4 linked regions of the Cereibacter sphaeroides 2.4.1 genome follow. The protein of the gene in region 3 interacts with the protein of the main gene of each other region in a pairwise test. Links are inferred from orthologs where the notes say so. Each region holds a gene or a part of one and is shown on either strand. Other genes may lie near its edges. The genes, in order: RSP_RS17845, RSP_RS11875, dnaE and dnaQ.

Evidence for each region.
Region 1: the proteins of dnaE (region 3) and RSP_RS17845 interact in binary tests that used the Escherichia coli proteins (3 or more experiments, as listed by UniProt). The link is inferred for Cereibacter sphaeroides 2.4.1 from one-to-one orthologs.
Region 2: the proteins of dnaE (region 3) and RSP_RS11875 interact in binary tests that used the Escherichia coli proteins (3 or more experiments, as listed by UniProt). The link is inferred for Cereibacter sphaeroides 2.4.1 from one-to-one orthologs.
Region 4: the proteins of dnaE (region 3) and dnaQ interact in binary tests that used the Escherichia coli proteins (3 or more experiments, as listed by UniProt). The link is inferred for Cereibacter sphaeroides 2.4.1 from one-to-one orthologs.

The regions. Positions count from the first base shown.
Region 1 is NC_007494.2:508,660-511,602, forward strand. The notes cover bases 23-2,899. They hold RSP_RS17845 (pyridoxal phosphate-dependent aminotransferase), read left to right. Parts: upstream 23-795; coding sequence 796-2,004; downstream 2,005-2,899. Other genes in these bases: RSP_RS17835 (pyridoxal phosphate-dependent aminotransferase), read left to right, coding at 23-325; RSP_RS17840 (RidA family protein), read left to right, coding at 322-747; RSP_RS17850 (SDR family oxidoreductase), read left to right, coding at 2,070-2,855; RSP_RS17855 (ribonuclease activity regulator RraA), read left to right, coding at 2,872-2,899. In the rest of the region: more of RSP_RS17835, read left to right, coding at 1-22; more of RSP_RS17855, read left to right, coding at 2,900-2,943. UniProt on the Escherichia coli protein: Shows aminotransferase activity with methionine and histidine as substrates, and to a lesser extent also with phenylalanine.
Region 2 is NC_007493.2:2,455,561-2,458,564, reverse strand. Bases 65-3,002 are described here. They hold RSP_RS11875 (DNA polymerase III subunit gamma/tau), read right to left. Parts: upstream 2,439-3,002; coding sequence 690-2,438; downstream 65-689. Other genes in these bases: RSP_RS11865 (bifunctional 2',3'-cyclic-nucleotide 2'-phosphodiesterase/3'-nucleotidase), read right to left, coding at 2,761-3,002; RSP_RS11880 (YbaB/EbfC family nucleoid-associated protein), read right to left, coding at 333-677; recR (recombination mediator RecR), read right to left, coding at 65-331. Outside these bases: more of recR, read right to left, coding at 1-64; more of RSP_RS11865, read right to left, coding at 3,003-3,004. UniProt on the Escherichia coli protein: Part of the beta sliding clamp loading complex, which hydrolyzes ATP to load the beta clamp onto primed DNA to form the DNA replication pre-initiation complex.
Region 3 is NC_007494.2:642,834-646,924, reverse strand. Bases 38-4,062 are described here. They hold dnaE (DNA polymerase III subunit alpha), read left to right. Parts: upstream 38-370; coding sequence 371-3,862; downstream 3,863-4,062. Other genes in these bases: RSP_RS18395 (SlyX family protein), read right to left, coding at 4,011-4,062; xdhA (xanthine dehydrogenase small subunit), read right to left, coding at 38-188. Outside these bases: more of xdhA, read right to left, coding at 1-37; more of RSP_RS18395, read right to left, coding at 4,063-4,091. UniProt on the Escherichia coli protein: DNA polymerase III is a complex, multichain enzyme responsible for most of the replicative synthesis in bacteria. This DNA polymerase also exhibits 3' to 5' exonuclease activity. The alpha chain is the DNA polymerase catalytic subunit.
Region 4 is NC_007493.2:3,005,981-3,009,046, forward strand. What follows is about bases 62-3,061. They hold dnaQ (DNA polymerase III subunit epsilon), read left to right. Parts: upstream 62-1,216; coding sequence 1,217-1,906; downstream 1,907-3,061. Other genes in these bases: RSP_RS14555 (shikimate dehydrogenase), read left to right, coding at 62-634; coaE (dephospho-CoA kinase), read left to right, coding at 631-1,224; secB (protein-export chaperone SecB), read right to left, coding at 1,910-2,410; RSP_RS14575 (FxsA family protein), read right to left, coding at 2,471-2,947. Also shown: more of RSP_RS14555, read left to right, coding at 1-61. UniProt on the Escherichia coli protein: DNA polymerase III is a complex, multichain enzyme responsible for most of the replicative synthesis in bacteria. The epsilon subunit contain the editing function and is a proofreading 3'-5' exonuclease.

The sequences.
Region 1 (2,943 bases), 130 kb from region 3 along the record:
GGCGCCGGGCTGGATGGAGGACCGCATCGCCCGGCATCAGGCGATCCGCGACGAGCTTCTGCACGTGCTGCGCGGCTGCGAGGGCGTCTTCGCCCGCACGCCTCAGGCCGGCAGCTACCTCTTCCCGCGGCTGCCGAAGCTCGCCGTGGCGCCGGCCGAGTTCGTCAAGATCCTGCGGCTGCAGGCAGGCGTGGTGGTGACGCCGGGCACCGAGTTCAGCCCGCACACGGCCGACAGCGTGCGGCTGAACTTCAGCCAGGATCACGAGGCCGCCGTCGCCGCCGCCCGGCGGATCGTGACGCTGGTCGAGCGGTATCGCGCATGACGGCCGCCCTGTCCCAGCCGATCCCGCAGGGCGACTACATTCCGGCCCGCCGGGCAGGGGCGCTGATCTTCACCTCGGGCATGACGCCCCGCCGCGAGGGGGTGCTCCAGTTCACCGGCCCCGTGCGCCGCGACCAGCCGCTCGAAGAGCAGCGCGAGGCCGTCCGGCTTGCCTGCGAGAATGCGCTGGCGGCCGCGCGCGGCCTTCTGGCCGAGGGCGAGAGCCTTTCGCTGATCCTCTCGCTCACCGTCTATGTCGCGGCCGAGCCCGGCTTCGAGGCGCATTCGAAGCTCGCCGATTTCGCCTCGGCGCGGCTGCGCGAGGAGCTGGGGCCCGCGGGCATCGGCGCCCGCGCCGCGGTCGGCGTGGCGACCCTCCCCGGCAATGCCCCCGTCGAGATCCAGCTCATCGCCTCCGTCTGACAGAACCCGGGCCGGTCCGGCCCTCCAGCCCCTCGGAACGCTCCCCAGATGACCAGCTCCCGCCTCTCCTCCCGCCTTCAGGCCGTGCAGCCCTCGCCCACCATCGCCATGACGCGCCTTGCAGCCCAGCTCCGCCGCGAGGGCAAGGACATCATCGGCCTGTCGCAGGGCGAGCCCGATTTCGACACGCCCGTCCATATCCGGCAGGCCGCGGCCGCCGCCATCGAGGCAGGCCAGACCCGCTACACCGACGTGGACGGCACGCCCGAGCTGAAGGCCGCCATCGTCGAGAAATTCCGCCGCGAGAACGGGCTCTCCTACGAGACGAACCAGATCAGCGTCGGCACCGGCGGCAAGCAGGTGCTCTACAACGCGCTGCTGGCCACGCTCGACGAGGGCGACGAGGTGATCGTGCCCGCGCCCTACTGGGTCTCCTACCCCGACATGGTGCGGCTCGCGGGCGGGGTGCCGGTCACCGTTTCCTGCCCCGAGGAGGACGATTTCCTGCTGACCGCGCCCGCGCTGCGGGCCGCGATCACGCCGCGCACCAAATGGGTGATCCTGAACTCACCCTCGAACCCGACCGGCATGGGCTATTCGGCCGCCCATCTGCGCGCGCTGGCCGACGTGCTGCTCGAGTTCCCGCATGTGCTGGTGATGACCGACGACATGTACGAGCATCTGCGCTACGACGGCTGGGAATTCGCCACCATCGCGCAGGTCGAGCCGAAGCTCATGGACCGGGTGCTGACCTGCAACGGCGTGTCGAAGGCCTTCTCGATGACCGGCTGGCGCATCGGCTATGCCGGGGGTCCGGCCGACATCATCAAGGCGATGGCCACGCTCCAGTCGCAATCGACCTCGAACCCCTCCTCGGTGAGCCAGGCCGCGGCGCTCGCGGCCCTGACGGGGCCGATGGAGTTCCTGGCCGAGCGCAACGAGATCTTCCGCCAGCGGCGCGACCTGTGCCTCTCGGCGCTGAACCAGATCGAGGGGCTGAGCTGCGTGCGCCCGAACGGCGCCTTCTACCTCTTCCCCTCCTGCGCGGGCATGATCGGCCGCACCCGTCCCGACGGGCGCAAGATCGAGACCGACACGGATTTCGTGATGTATCTCGTCGAGGAGGCGGGCGTGGCCGCGGTGCCGGGCAGCGCCTTCGGCCTCGCGCCCTACTTCCGCATCTCCTTTGCCACCGACACCGAGCGGCTGCGCACCGCCTGCGAGCGGATCCGCGCGGCCTCGGCCCGGCTGACCTGAGGCCGGGCCCCACAGCGGCCCTGCCGGCAGCGGCGGGCCCCAACCACGACAAGACGGAGACCGACATGGATCTGGGCATCAGAGGCAAGACGGCGCTGGTTCTGGGCGCGGGCGGGGGCCTCGGCGGCGCCATCGCCCGCTCGCTCGCCCGCGAGGGCGCGCGGGTGGCGCTCGGCGACATCGACCTCGCCGCGGCCGAAGCCACCGCCGAGGCGATCCGGGCCGAGGGCGGCACGGCGCTGCCGCTCGCCTGGGATCTGGCCGACCTCGGCGCCATCGAGACGAACGTGAGCCTGATCGAGGCCGAGCTGGGCCCGGTCGACATCCTCGTGAACAACACGGGCGGGCCGAAGCCCTCGCCGATCGCCGGGCAGGAGGCCGCGCTCTGGCGCGCGAGCTTCGAGTCCATGGTGCTCTCGGTCATCTCCATCACCGACCGCGTGCTGCCGGGCATGAAGGCCCGCAAATGGGGCCGCATCATCACCTCGACCTCGTCGGGCGTGGTGGCGCCGATCCCGAACCTCGGCCTGTCGAACGCGCTGCGCATCTCGCTCGTGGGCTGGTCGAAGACGCTCGCGCGCGAGGTGGGCCGCGACGGCATCACGGCCAACGTCGTGCTGCCCGGCCGCGTCGCCACCAAGCGCATCACCTTCCTCGACGAGCAGAAGGCCGCGCGCGAAGGCCGGGCCGTGGCCGAAGTGGCCGCCGAGAGCGTGGCCTCGATCCCGCTCGGCCGCTATGGTCAGCCCGAGGAATATGGCGATGCCGTGGCCTTCCTCGCCTCGGCCCGCGCCTCCTACATCACCGGCAGCACCATCCGCATCGACGGCGGCCTGATCGCCAGCGTCTGACCCCAAAGGAAACAGAATGACCACCGACACCGCCAAGGAACAGGCCCTGATCGAGGCGCTGCGCGGCGTGACCACCGCGACGCTCACC
Region 2 (3,004 bases), on a different replicon or contig from region 3:
CGCCGCCCAGCACATGATAGCGGCCGCGGAAGGCGCCTGCGCGCTCGAGCGCCCAGAGGTCGGCCACATCCTCCACCACGCAGAGCTCGCCCGTGGCGCGGCGCTCGTCGCGGCAGATCCCGCAGAGATCGGCGTTCGTGATGTTGCCGCAGCGCACACAATCGCGCGCGCTGGTCGCGACTTCGGCCATGGCCTGTGCCAGAGGGGCCATGACGGCCCCCCGCTTCTTCAGCATCAGAAGCACCGCCCGGCGGGCGGAGCGGGGCCCGAGCCCCGGCAGCCGCGCCATCAGCTCGATCAGACGCTCGATGTCGCCGGGGGCTTCGGCCATGTCAGAAGGGCAGCTTCATGCCCGGCGGCAGGCCGAGGCCTTCCGTTAGCTTGCCCATCTCTTCCTTGGCCCGTTCCGAGGCCTTGGACTGGGCATCCTTGATCGCGGCGAGGATCAGATCCTCGACCACTTCCTTCTCCGAGGCGACGAAGATCGACGGGTCGATCTCGAGGCCGGTCAGCTCGCCCTTGGCGGTCGCCGTGGCGCGCACGAGACCCGCGCCCGATTCGCCCACGACGGTCATGCCGCCCAGATCTTCCTGAAGCTGCGCCATCTTCTCCTGGAATCCCTGCGCGGCCTTCATCATCTTGGCCATGTCGCCAAGACCGCCCAAACCCTTCAGCATTCGTTGCTCCTCTCAATTGTCCTCGAACGGGTCCCACTCGTCCTCGACCTCGGGCAGAGCCTCGGCCGCGGCCTGTTCCTCGAGCCTGCGGATCTCGGCGATCCGCGCGCCCGGGAAGGCGGCCATCACCGCCTGGACGAGTGGGTTTTCCAGTGCGCGCGCCTCTTCTTCAAGGCGCCCCTTGTCGCGCTCTTCGGCGAGCGTCGGCGCGCCGCCGCCCGAGACGACCGAGATGCCCCAGCGCCCGCCGGTCCAGCCCTGCAGCCGCTGCGACAGCCGCGCGGCAAGATCGGGGGCGGCGTCGGGTGCCGGCTCGAACTCGATCCGCCCCGGGGCGAAGCGGACGAGGCGCACGCCGGTCTCGACCTCGTACAAGAGCTTCATGTCGCGCTTCTGCCGGATCAGCTCGACCATCTGCTCGAAGCTCTGGCAGGGGAGGGTGCCGGGAGCGAGGGCCACGGCCGTGGCGGCCCCCGAGGCCTGCGGCGCCGGGTGCGCGGCGCGCGGCGGGGCAGCCTGCATCCGCGCCATCGGCGCGGCAGGCGCCGCCTGCGTGCCCGCCTGAACGCCGCCGCCCGGGCCCGGGCCGGGCCGCGGCTCGGACTGGAGCCTGCGGATCAGCGCCTCGGGATCGGGCAGATCGGCCACATGGGTCAGGCGGATCACCGCCATCTCGGCCGCCATCATGGCGTTCGGCGCCAGCGAGACCTCCTCGATGGCCTTGAGCAGCATCTGCCACATGCGGGTCAGCACCCGCATCGGCAGCCGCTCCGCCATCTCGAGCCCCCGTGTGCGTTCGTCGGGCGGCGTGGTCGGATCCTCGGCCGCCTCGGGGCTGATCTTGATGATCGAGATCCAGTGCGTGATCTCGGCCAGATCGCGCAGCACGGCCATCGGGTCGGCCCCGTCGGCATATTGGCCGGAGAGTTCGGCCAGCGCCGCTGCCGCCTCGCCCTTCATCACCAGATCGAAGAGATCGAGCACGCGGCCGCGGTCGGCCAGCCCCAGCATCGCGCGCACCTGATCGGCGGTGGTCTCGCCCGCCCCGTGCGCGATGGCCTGATCCATCAGGCTCATCGCGTCGCGCACCGACCCTTCGGCCGCACGGGTGATGAGCGCCAGCGCATCGCGGGTGAGTTCTGCGCCCTCTTTCCCCGCCACGCGGGAGAGGTGGGCCATCATCACCTCGGGCTCGATCCGCTTCAGGTCGAACCGCTGGCAGCGCGACAGCACCGTGACCGGCACCTTGCGGATCTCGGTGGTGGCGAAAATGAATTTCACATGGGCGGGCGGTTCCTCGAGCGTCTTGAGCAGCGCGTTGAACGCGCTGGTCGAGAGCATATGGACCTCGTCGATGATGTAGATCTTGTAGCGCGCCGAGGCGGCCCGGTAGTGGACCGAGTCGATGATCTCGCGGATGTCGCCCACCCCGGTGCGCGAGGCGGCGTCCATCTCCATCACGTCGACATGGCGGCCTTCGGAAATGGCGCGGCAGGGCTCGCACTGGCCGCAGGGCTCGGTCGTGGGGCCGCCGGTGCCGTCCGGGCCCACGCAGTTCAGCCCCTTGGCGATGATCCGCGCCGTGGTCGTCTTGCCCACGCCCCGCACGCCGGTCATCACGAAGGCATGGGCGATCCGGTCCGCCGCGAAGGCGTTCTTCAGCGTGCGCACCATCGCGTCCTGACCGATCAGGTCGGCGAAGGTCTGCGGGCGGTATTTGCGGGCAAGGACCTGATAGCCTTGCTCGGGTGTGTCGGACATCGGGCCTCGGCGGATTCGGGGTCAGCCCCGAGATTAGGGCGGGGGAGGAGCGGCGTCCACCCGAAGGGGCAGGCGCAATGCAGCCCGCGCGTGGAGGCGCTGCCTGCGCAAGCCTCACGGAACCGGGATCTTTCGCTGCATGATCGGGGAAAGGTGAGAGGCTGGACATCGACCCAGACGGGGCTCGTTACGGCTGCTTCCTTCCGGACCTGACCGGGTTGGCGAGGCGCCTGCCCGCGCCAACCTCTCGCGGCCGATATAGGCCGGGCCGGGGGCATTTGCAAGCGCCCCGCGGCCGCAGGCGGGGCATCGCGCGCGGCCGTCAGAGGGCGAGGCGGAAGCGCGAGAACCCCGCAGGCGAGGAAGGGAGCCGGGTCAGATCGAGGAAGGGCGGCGGCTCGGCCGGGGCGGGGGCCGTCTCGAAGATCGCCGTGGTGCCGGGCATCGGCCGGAAGCGCCAGAAGCGGGGCACCTCGGGGGCCAGCGGCGAGGTCCGGGAGATGTGGCGGCTCAGGATGTCGCGGATCGGCTCGGTGCCGATCCAGGTCGGCAGGGGGCCGAACTGC
Region 3 (4,091 bases):
GCGTTCAGCGCGCGGGGCCCGGTCTCGTCGGTCACCATCACCGTGCAGGCGCCGCAGTCGCCCTCGTTGCAGCCCTCCTTGGTGCCGGTGAGCCCGCGGTCCTCGCGCAGGAAGTCGAGCAGCGTCCGGGTGGGCTCCGCCGCGACGCTGAGGGGCGTTCCGTTCAGGATGAACGCGATCTCCGTCATGTGAAAACCTGCCGCCTTCTGTGGGTCCGGCTGCGCCGGTGCAGGCCACCCGATGCGGCGTAAAGCGGCCTGCGACAATTCGGACCCATCAAAGCCTGCCGGACCGCCCGATGGCAAGGGGGTCCTCTCGCCCGGCGCGCAGCATCTTTCCGCGGGAGAGCGGCTTCTGTAGGCTCCGCCCCATGTCGAACGCTCCCCGATTCATCCATCTGCGCGTCCATACCGAATATTCGCTGCTCGAGGGCGCGGTGCCGGTGAAGAAGCTGATCGGCCTCTGCACGGCCGCCGCCATGCCCGCCGTGGCGGTGACGGATACCAATGCCATGTTCGCCGCGCTGGAATTCTCGGTGCTGGCCAGCGGCGCAGGGATCCAGCCCATCGTCGGTTGTCAGGTCTCGGTCGCCTACGAGACGGCGGCGCTGGGCGAGCGGCCGAAGCCGCCCGCGCCGGTCGTGCTGCTGGCCCAGACCGAAACGGGCTACGGCAACCTCATGAAGCTCTCCTCCTGCCTCTATCTCGGCAAGGAGGGTGCGCTGCCGCAGGTGACGCCGTCCGAACTCGAGCGGCATGCGGAGGGGCTGATCTGCCTGACCGGCGGGCCGGACGGGCCGGTGGGCCGGCATCTGCGCGAGGGGCAGCGGGCGAAGGCCGAGGCGCTGCTGGGCCGCCTCGCCGCGATCTATCCCGGGCGGCTCTATGTCGAGTTGCAGCGCCATCCGGGCGAGGGCGGGCGGCTGACCGAGGCCGAGCGCGCGACCGAACCCGGGCATGTCGAGCTGGCCTATGCGATGGGCCTGCCGCTCGTGGCCACGAACGACGTCTATTTTCCGAAGCCCGAGATGTATGAGGCGCACGATGCGCTGATCTGCATCGCCGAAGGGGCCTATGTCGATCAGGTGGCGCCGCGGCGGCGGCTCACGCCGCAGCATTACTTCAAGTCCGAGGCCGAGATGGTCGCGCTGTTCGCCGACCTGCCCGAGGCGGTGGAGAACACCGTCGAGATCGCGCGCCGCTGCGCCTTCAAGGCGGCCAAGCGCCCGCCGATCCTGCCGCGCTTCGCCGATGACGAGGTGGAGGAGCTGCGGCGGCAGGCCAAGGAAGGGCTGGCCGCGCGCCTCGCCGTGATCCCCCATGCGGCGCCCGTCGAGGACTATGAGGCGCGCCTCTCCTTCGAGCTCGGCATCATCGAGCAGATGGGCTTTCCGGGCTACTTCCTGATCGTGGCCGACTTCATCAAGTGGGGGAAGGCCAACGGCATCCCGGTGGGACCGGGACGGGGGTCGGGCGCGGGCTCGCTCGTGGCCTATGCGCTGACGATCACCGACCTCGACCCCTTGCGTTACCAGCTTCTCTTCGAGCGGTTTCTGAACCCCGAGCGGGTGTCGATGCCGGACTTCGACATCGACTTCTGCATGGACCGGCGCGAGGAGGTGATCCGCTACGTCCAGGAGAAATACGGCCGCGACAAGGTGGGGCAGATCATCACCTTCGGCGCGCTCCTCTCGAAGGCCGCCGTCCGCGACGTGGGGCGCGTCCTCCAGATGCCCTACGGGCAGGTGGACCGGCTGTCGAAGATGATCCCGGTCGAGGGGGTGAAGCCCGTCTCGATCCAGAAGGCGCTGGCCGACGAGCCGCGGCTGCGCGAGGCCGCGAAGACCGAGGAGGTGGTGAAGCGGCTTCTGGACTACGGGATGCAGATCGAGGGGCTTCTGCGCAACGCCTCGACCCATGCCGCGGGCGTGGTGATCGGCGACCGGCCGCTCGACGAGCTGGTGCCGCTCTATCAGGATCCGCGCTCGGACATGCCGGCTACCCAGTTCAACATGAAATGGGTGGAAGCCGCGGGGCTGGTGAAGTTCGACTTCCTCGGCCTCAAGACGCTGACGGTGATCCAGAACGCGATCGATCTGATCCGCGGCACGGGGCGGCCCCTGCACATGGCTGCGGACGGGCGGGTGCTCTACGATCCGCCGCCGGGAGCCGAGAACGACATCGGGCATATCCCGCTCGAGGACAAGGCCACCTACGAGCTCTATGCGCAGGCCAAGACCGTGGCGGTGTTCCAGGTCGAAAGCTCGGGCATGATGGATGCGCTGCGACGCATGAAGCCCACCTGCATCGAGGATATCGTGGCGCTGGTGGCGCTTTACCGGCCGGGGCCGATGGAGAACATCCCGGTCTATTGCGAGGTGAAGCACGGGCTGCGCGATCTCGAGAGCCTGCATCCGACCATCGACCCGATCCTGAAGGAGACGCAGGGCATCATCGTCTATCAGGAACAGGTGATGCAGATCGCGCAGGTCATGGGGGGCTATACGCTCGGCGGCGCGGACCTTCTGCGCCGCGCCATGGGCAAGAAGATCGCCGAAGAGATGGCCAAGGAGCGCCCGAAGTTCATCGAAGGCGCAAAGAAGACCCACGGAATCGACGCGAAGAAAGCCGGCGAAGTCTTCGACCTGCTTGAGAAATTCGCGAACTACGGCTTCAACAAGTCCCACGCCGCCGCCTATGCGGTCGTGAGCTACCAGACCGCCTGGCTGAAGGCGAACCATCCGGTCGAGTTCATGGCCGCGGTGATGAACTGCGATATCCACCTGACCGACAAGCTCGCCGTCTACAAGCGCGAGGTGGACAAGCTCGGCATCCGCACGGTGGCGCCCTGCGTGAACGCCTCGCTCGCCACCTTCACGGTGCGCGACGGCGCGGTGGTCTATGCGCTCGGCGCGCTGAAGAATGTGGGTGTCGAGGCGATGCGGCTCATCGTCGAGGCCCGCGGCGACCGGCCCTTCGCCACGCTCTTCGACATGGCGCGGCGGGTGGAGCTGAAGCGGATCGGCAAGCGTCCTCTCGAGATGCTGGCGCGCGCCGGGGCTTTCGACGCGCTCGACCGCAACCGTGCCCGGGTGTTCGAGGCGCTGGATGCGCTGGTGGCCTATTCCGCCGCCATTCACGAAGCGCTAAATTCGAGCCAGGTGTCGCTGTTCGGCGAAGCAGGGGCGGACATCCCCGAGCCGCGGCTGCCGTCGCGCGACGACTGGCTGCCGGTCGAGCGACTGGCGCAGGAGCATCAGGCGATCGGCTTCTATCTCTCGGGCCATCCGCTCGACGATTACATGGGGGCGCTGAAGCGGCGCAACGTCACCACGCTTGCCGCGCTGACCGATCTGGCGCAGCGGGGGCCCATGGTGGCCAAGCTCGCCGGTGCCGTCTCGTCGCGGCAGGAGAAGAAGTCGGCCAAGGGCAACCGGTTCGCCTTCGTCCAGCTTTCGGATCCGACGGGGCTCTACGAATGCACCGTCTTTTCGGATGTGCTCGAGCAGGCGCGCGACCTGCTGGAGCCGGGCGGCCATGTGGTGCTGACCGTCGAGGCCACGCTCGAGGGCGACAGTCTGAAGCTCCTCGCCCGCGGGGTCTCGCCGATCGATGCGGTGGCGGCCGATGCGGGCGCGATGAGCCTGCGCGTCCATCTCGACCGTGCCGAGGCCGCGGCCTCGGTGGCGGCGCTGCTGGCCCGTGCGCAGGGCCGCGCCCGGGCGCCGGTGCGGATCTGCGTCCGCGATCCGTCGGGCGGGCAGGAGATCGACATCGAGCTCGGTCAGGATTTCGCCGTCTCGCCGCAGATCCGCAGCGCGCTCCGCGCCGTGCCGGGTGTGGAGATGGTCGAGGAGATCTAGCCCGCGCCTATGGCTCGACGGCGAGAGCAACGGCCCGCAGCTGGGCCGATCCACACCGACCGGCACGGCGGGCAAAGTCGGCGGCGCTCAGCCGGCCGTCTCGCTTCGCGCGGGAGCCGCCCCTTGGCGCGACACGAGGGCGCAGGCGTCAGTAATGCGGCGGGCGCTGGTCGGCGATCAGCGCCACCCCGTCCGCCTCGCGTTCGGCCTCGCGCTCGAGCAGCATCTC
Region 4 (3,066 bases), on a different replicon or contig from region 3:
GCACAAGGAATCGGTGATCGGTCTGGCCGATATCGTGACCGACCGCGCGGCGCTGATCGGTGCGGCCAACACGCTGATCTTCGGCAAGGACGGCAAGATCCACGCCGACAACACCGACGGGACCGGCTTCACCGCCAACCTGCGCCAGAATGCGCCCGCCTGGCAGCCCCAGTCGGGGCCGGCGGTGGTCTGGGGCGCGGGCGGGGCCGCGCGCGCCGTCATCGCCGCGCTGATCGAGGTGGGCGTGCCCGAAATCCGGCTCGCGAACCGCAGCCGGGCGCGGGCCGACGCGCTCCGCTCGGACTTCGGCGCCAAGGTGCATGTGCATGACTGGGTGCAGGCCGGCAACATCCTCGAAGATGCGATGACGGTCGTGAACACCACCTCGCTCGGCATGGTGGGCAAGCCCGAGTTTCGTGTTCCGCTCGATGCGCTGAACCCGAAGGCCGTGGTGACGGATCTCGTCTATGCGCCGCTGCGGACGCGGCTTCTGGTCGAGGCCGAGGCGGCGGGCTGCCGGACCGTGGACGGGCTCGGGATGCTCCTGCACCAGGCCGCTCCCGGCTTCGAGCGCTGGTTCGGCGTCCGCCCCGAGGTGGATGAGGAGACCCGGGCCGCCGTGCTGGCCACATGAGGCCCTTCCGCCTCGGCCTGACCGGCTCGATCGGCATGGGCAAGTCCACCACGGCCGCCCTCTTCGCCGAGGAAGGCGTGCCGGTCTGGGATGCCGATGCCGCCGTCCATCGGCTCTACGCGCCCGGAGGCGCGCTGGTGGGCCCGGTGGCGGCCCTCTGCCCGGCCGCGCTCAAGGGCGGCGCGGTGGACCGCGGCGCGCTCCGCGACTGGATCGCGGCCGACCCCACGGCCCTGCCCCGGCTCGAGGCGCTGGTCCATCCGGCGGTCGCGGCCGACCGGGCCGCCTTCCTCGCCCACGCCCGCACAGACATCGTGCTTCTCGACATCCCGCTCCTCTACGAGAAGGGCTCCGAGGCCGAGATGGATGCCGTGCTGCTCGTCACCGCGCCGCCCGTGCTGCAGCGGGCCCGTGTGCTCGGGCGCGGCACCATGACCGAAGCGCAGTTCGAGGCGATCCTCGCCCGCCAGATGCCCGACCGCGAGAAGCGTGCCCGGGCGACCCATATCCTCGAGACGCTGGGCCTTGAGGCCGCACGCGCCTATGTCCGGGCGCTCATCGCCCATATCCGGGAGACCGCCGATGCGTGAGATCGTCCTCGACACCGAAACCACCGGCTTCGAGCCCTCCGAGGGGCACCGGATCGTCGAGATCGGCGCGGTCGAGCTCTTCAACCACATGCCGACGGGGCGCACCTACCACCAGTATATCAACCCCGAGCGCCCGATGCCGAACGAGGCCTTCGAGGTTCACGGCCTCGGAGACGAGTTCCTGCGCGACAAGCCGGTCTTTGCGGCCATCGGACGCGCCTTCCTCGATTTCGTGGGCGAGGCCCGCCTCGTGATCCACAACGCCGCCTTCGACATGAAATTCCTGAATTTCGAGCTCGGGCGCGCCGGCCTGCCCCGCCTCGCGCCCGATCAGGCGCTCGACACGCTGGCCCTGGCGCGGCAGCGGTTTCCGGGCGCGCCCGCCACGCTCGATGCGCTGTGCCGCCGCTTCGGCGTCGACAATTCGGCGCGCGAAAAGCACGGGGCGCTGCTCGACAGCGAGATCCTGGCAGAGGTCTATCTGGAACTGATCGGCGGGCGGCAGCCGGATTTCGGACTGGCCAGCTCGGCCGGTGCGCGTCCGGGCAGCCCGGAGGGCGAATGGCGCCCGCGTCCCCGGCCCGTGGCGCTGCCGCCGCGCATCACCGAGGAAGAGGCCGCCGCCCATGCTGCCTTCGTGGCGAAGCTGGGCGACGGCGCGATCTGGCTCAAACGGGCCTGAGCCTCACTGGACGGGCTGGGCCGCCTTCTGCGCCTCGGCGCGGCGGGCCAGCTCCATCCGGTAGAGCGCGAGGAAATCGACCGTGTCGACGTTCAGCGGCGGGAAGCCGCCGTCGCGCGTCACGTCCGAGATGATGCGGCGCACGAAGGGAAACAGCAGGCGCGGGCATTCGATCAGCAGGAACGGATGCAGCTGGTCTTCCGGCACGTTCTCGACATGGAAGATCCCGCCGTAGTCGAGCTCGAGCAGAAACAGCGTCTCGGCCGAGCCCGACTTGTTCTTCGAGGTCACCTTGAACTTGGTGATGACCTCATACTGATGTTCCACCGACCGTTTGCGGGCGTCGAGGCTCACCTGCACCTGAATGTCGGGCTGGACGTCGCCGCCCTGAAGGCCCTTCTGGGCCACCATGTTCTCGAAGGACATGTCGCGCACATATTGCGCGAGCACCTGCATCCGGATCTGCGGTGCGGCCTCTGCGGGCGCTCCATTGGCATCGGTCATCGTGTCTCTCCCTGGGTCACGGGCCATTTGCGGCCGGTGTATCAGGTCGACGGCTGCGCCTCAATGCCGCGTCCAGCCGGAGCTGCCCGGCGGCTGCGACGGCGGAGCCAGCGGATCGCGCACGGGCTCGACCTCGTGATAGTCCGCCTCGATGGGCGCATCGTCCCGCACCGGCCCGCGCCAGGTCGTGCTGCGCACCTGCACATTGCGCCCGAGGCGGCGGATCAGCGCCCGCCGGACCGGCGGGATCAGAAGCAGCAGACCCACCGTGTCGGTGAAGAAGCCGGGCAGGATCAGCAGAGCCGCCGCCAGCGACACGGCAGCGCCGTCGGCCATCAGCGCCAGCGGATCCATCCGCCGCGGCATCTGCAGCGCGGCCTGCATCTCGACCCCCTGCCGCCGCAGCAGGAAGACACCGAGCGCGGCCGTCCCGAAGATGATGAGCAGCGTGGCCAGAAGGCCGATCGCGCCGCCGATGGTGACGAACAGCGCGATCTCGAGGATCGGCAGCGCGAGGATGGCCGCAAGTGGCCTCATGGGATGTCTCCTCTATCGAACGTCTTGCAGGCGCGGCGGTGGACTTGCCGCGGGGCCTCCCCTACATAGGGAGGGATCGCTATCCATACCAACCCCGATATGCCGCGGGACTTCAGGCC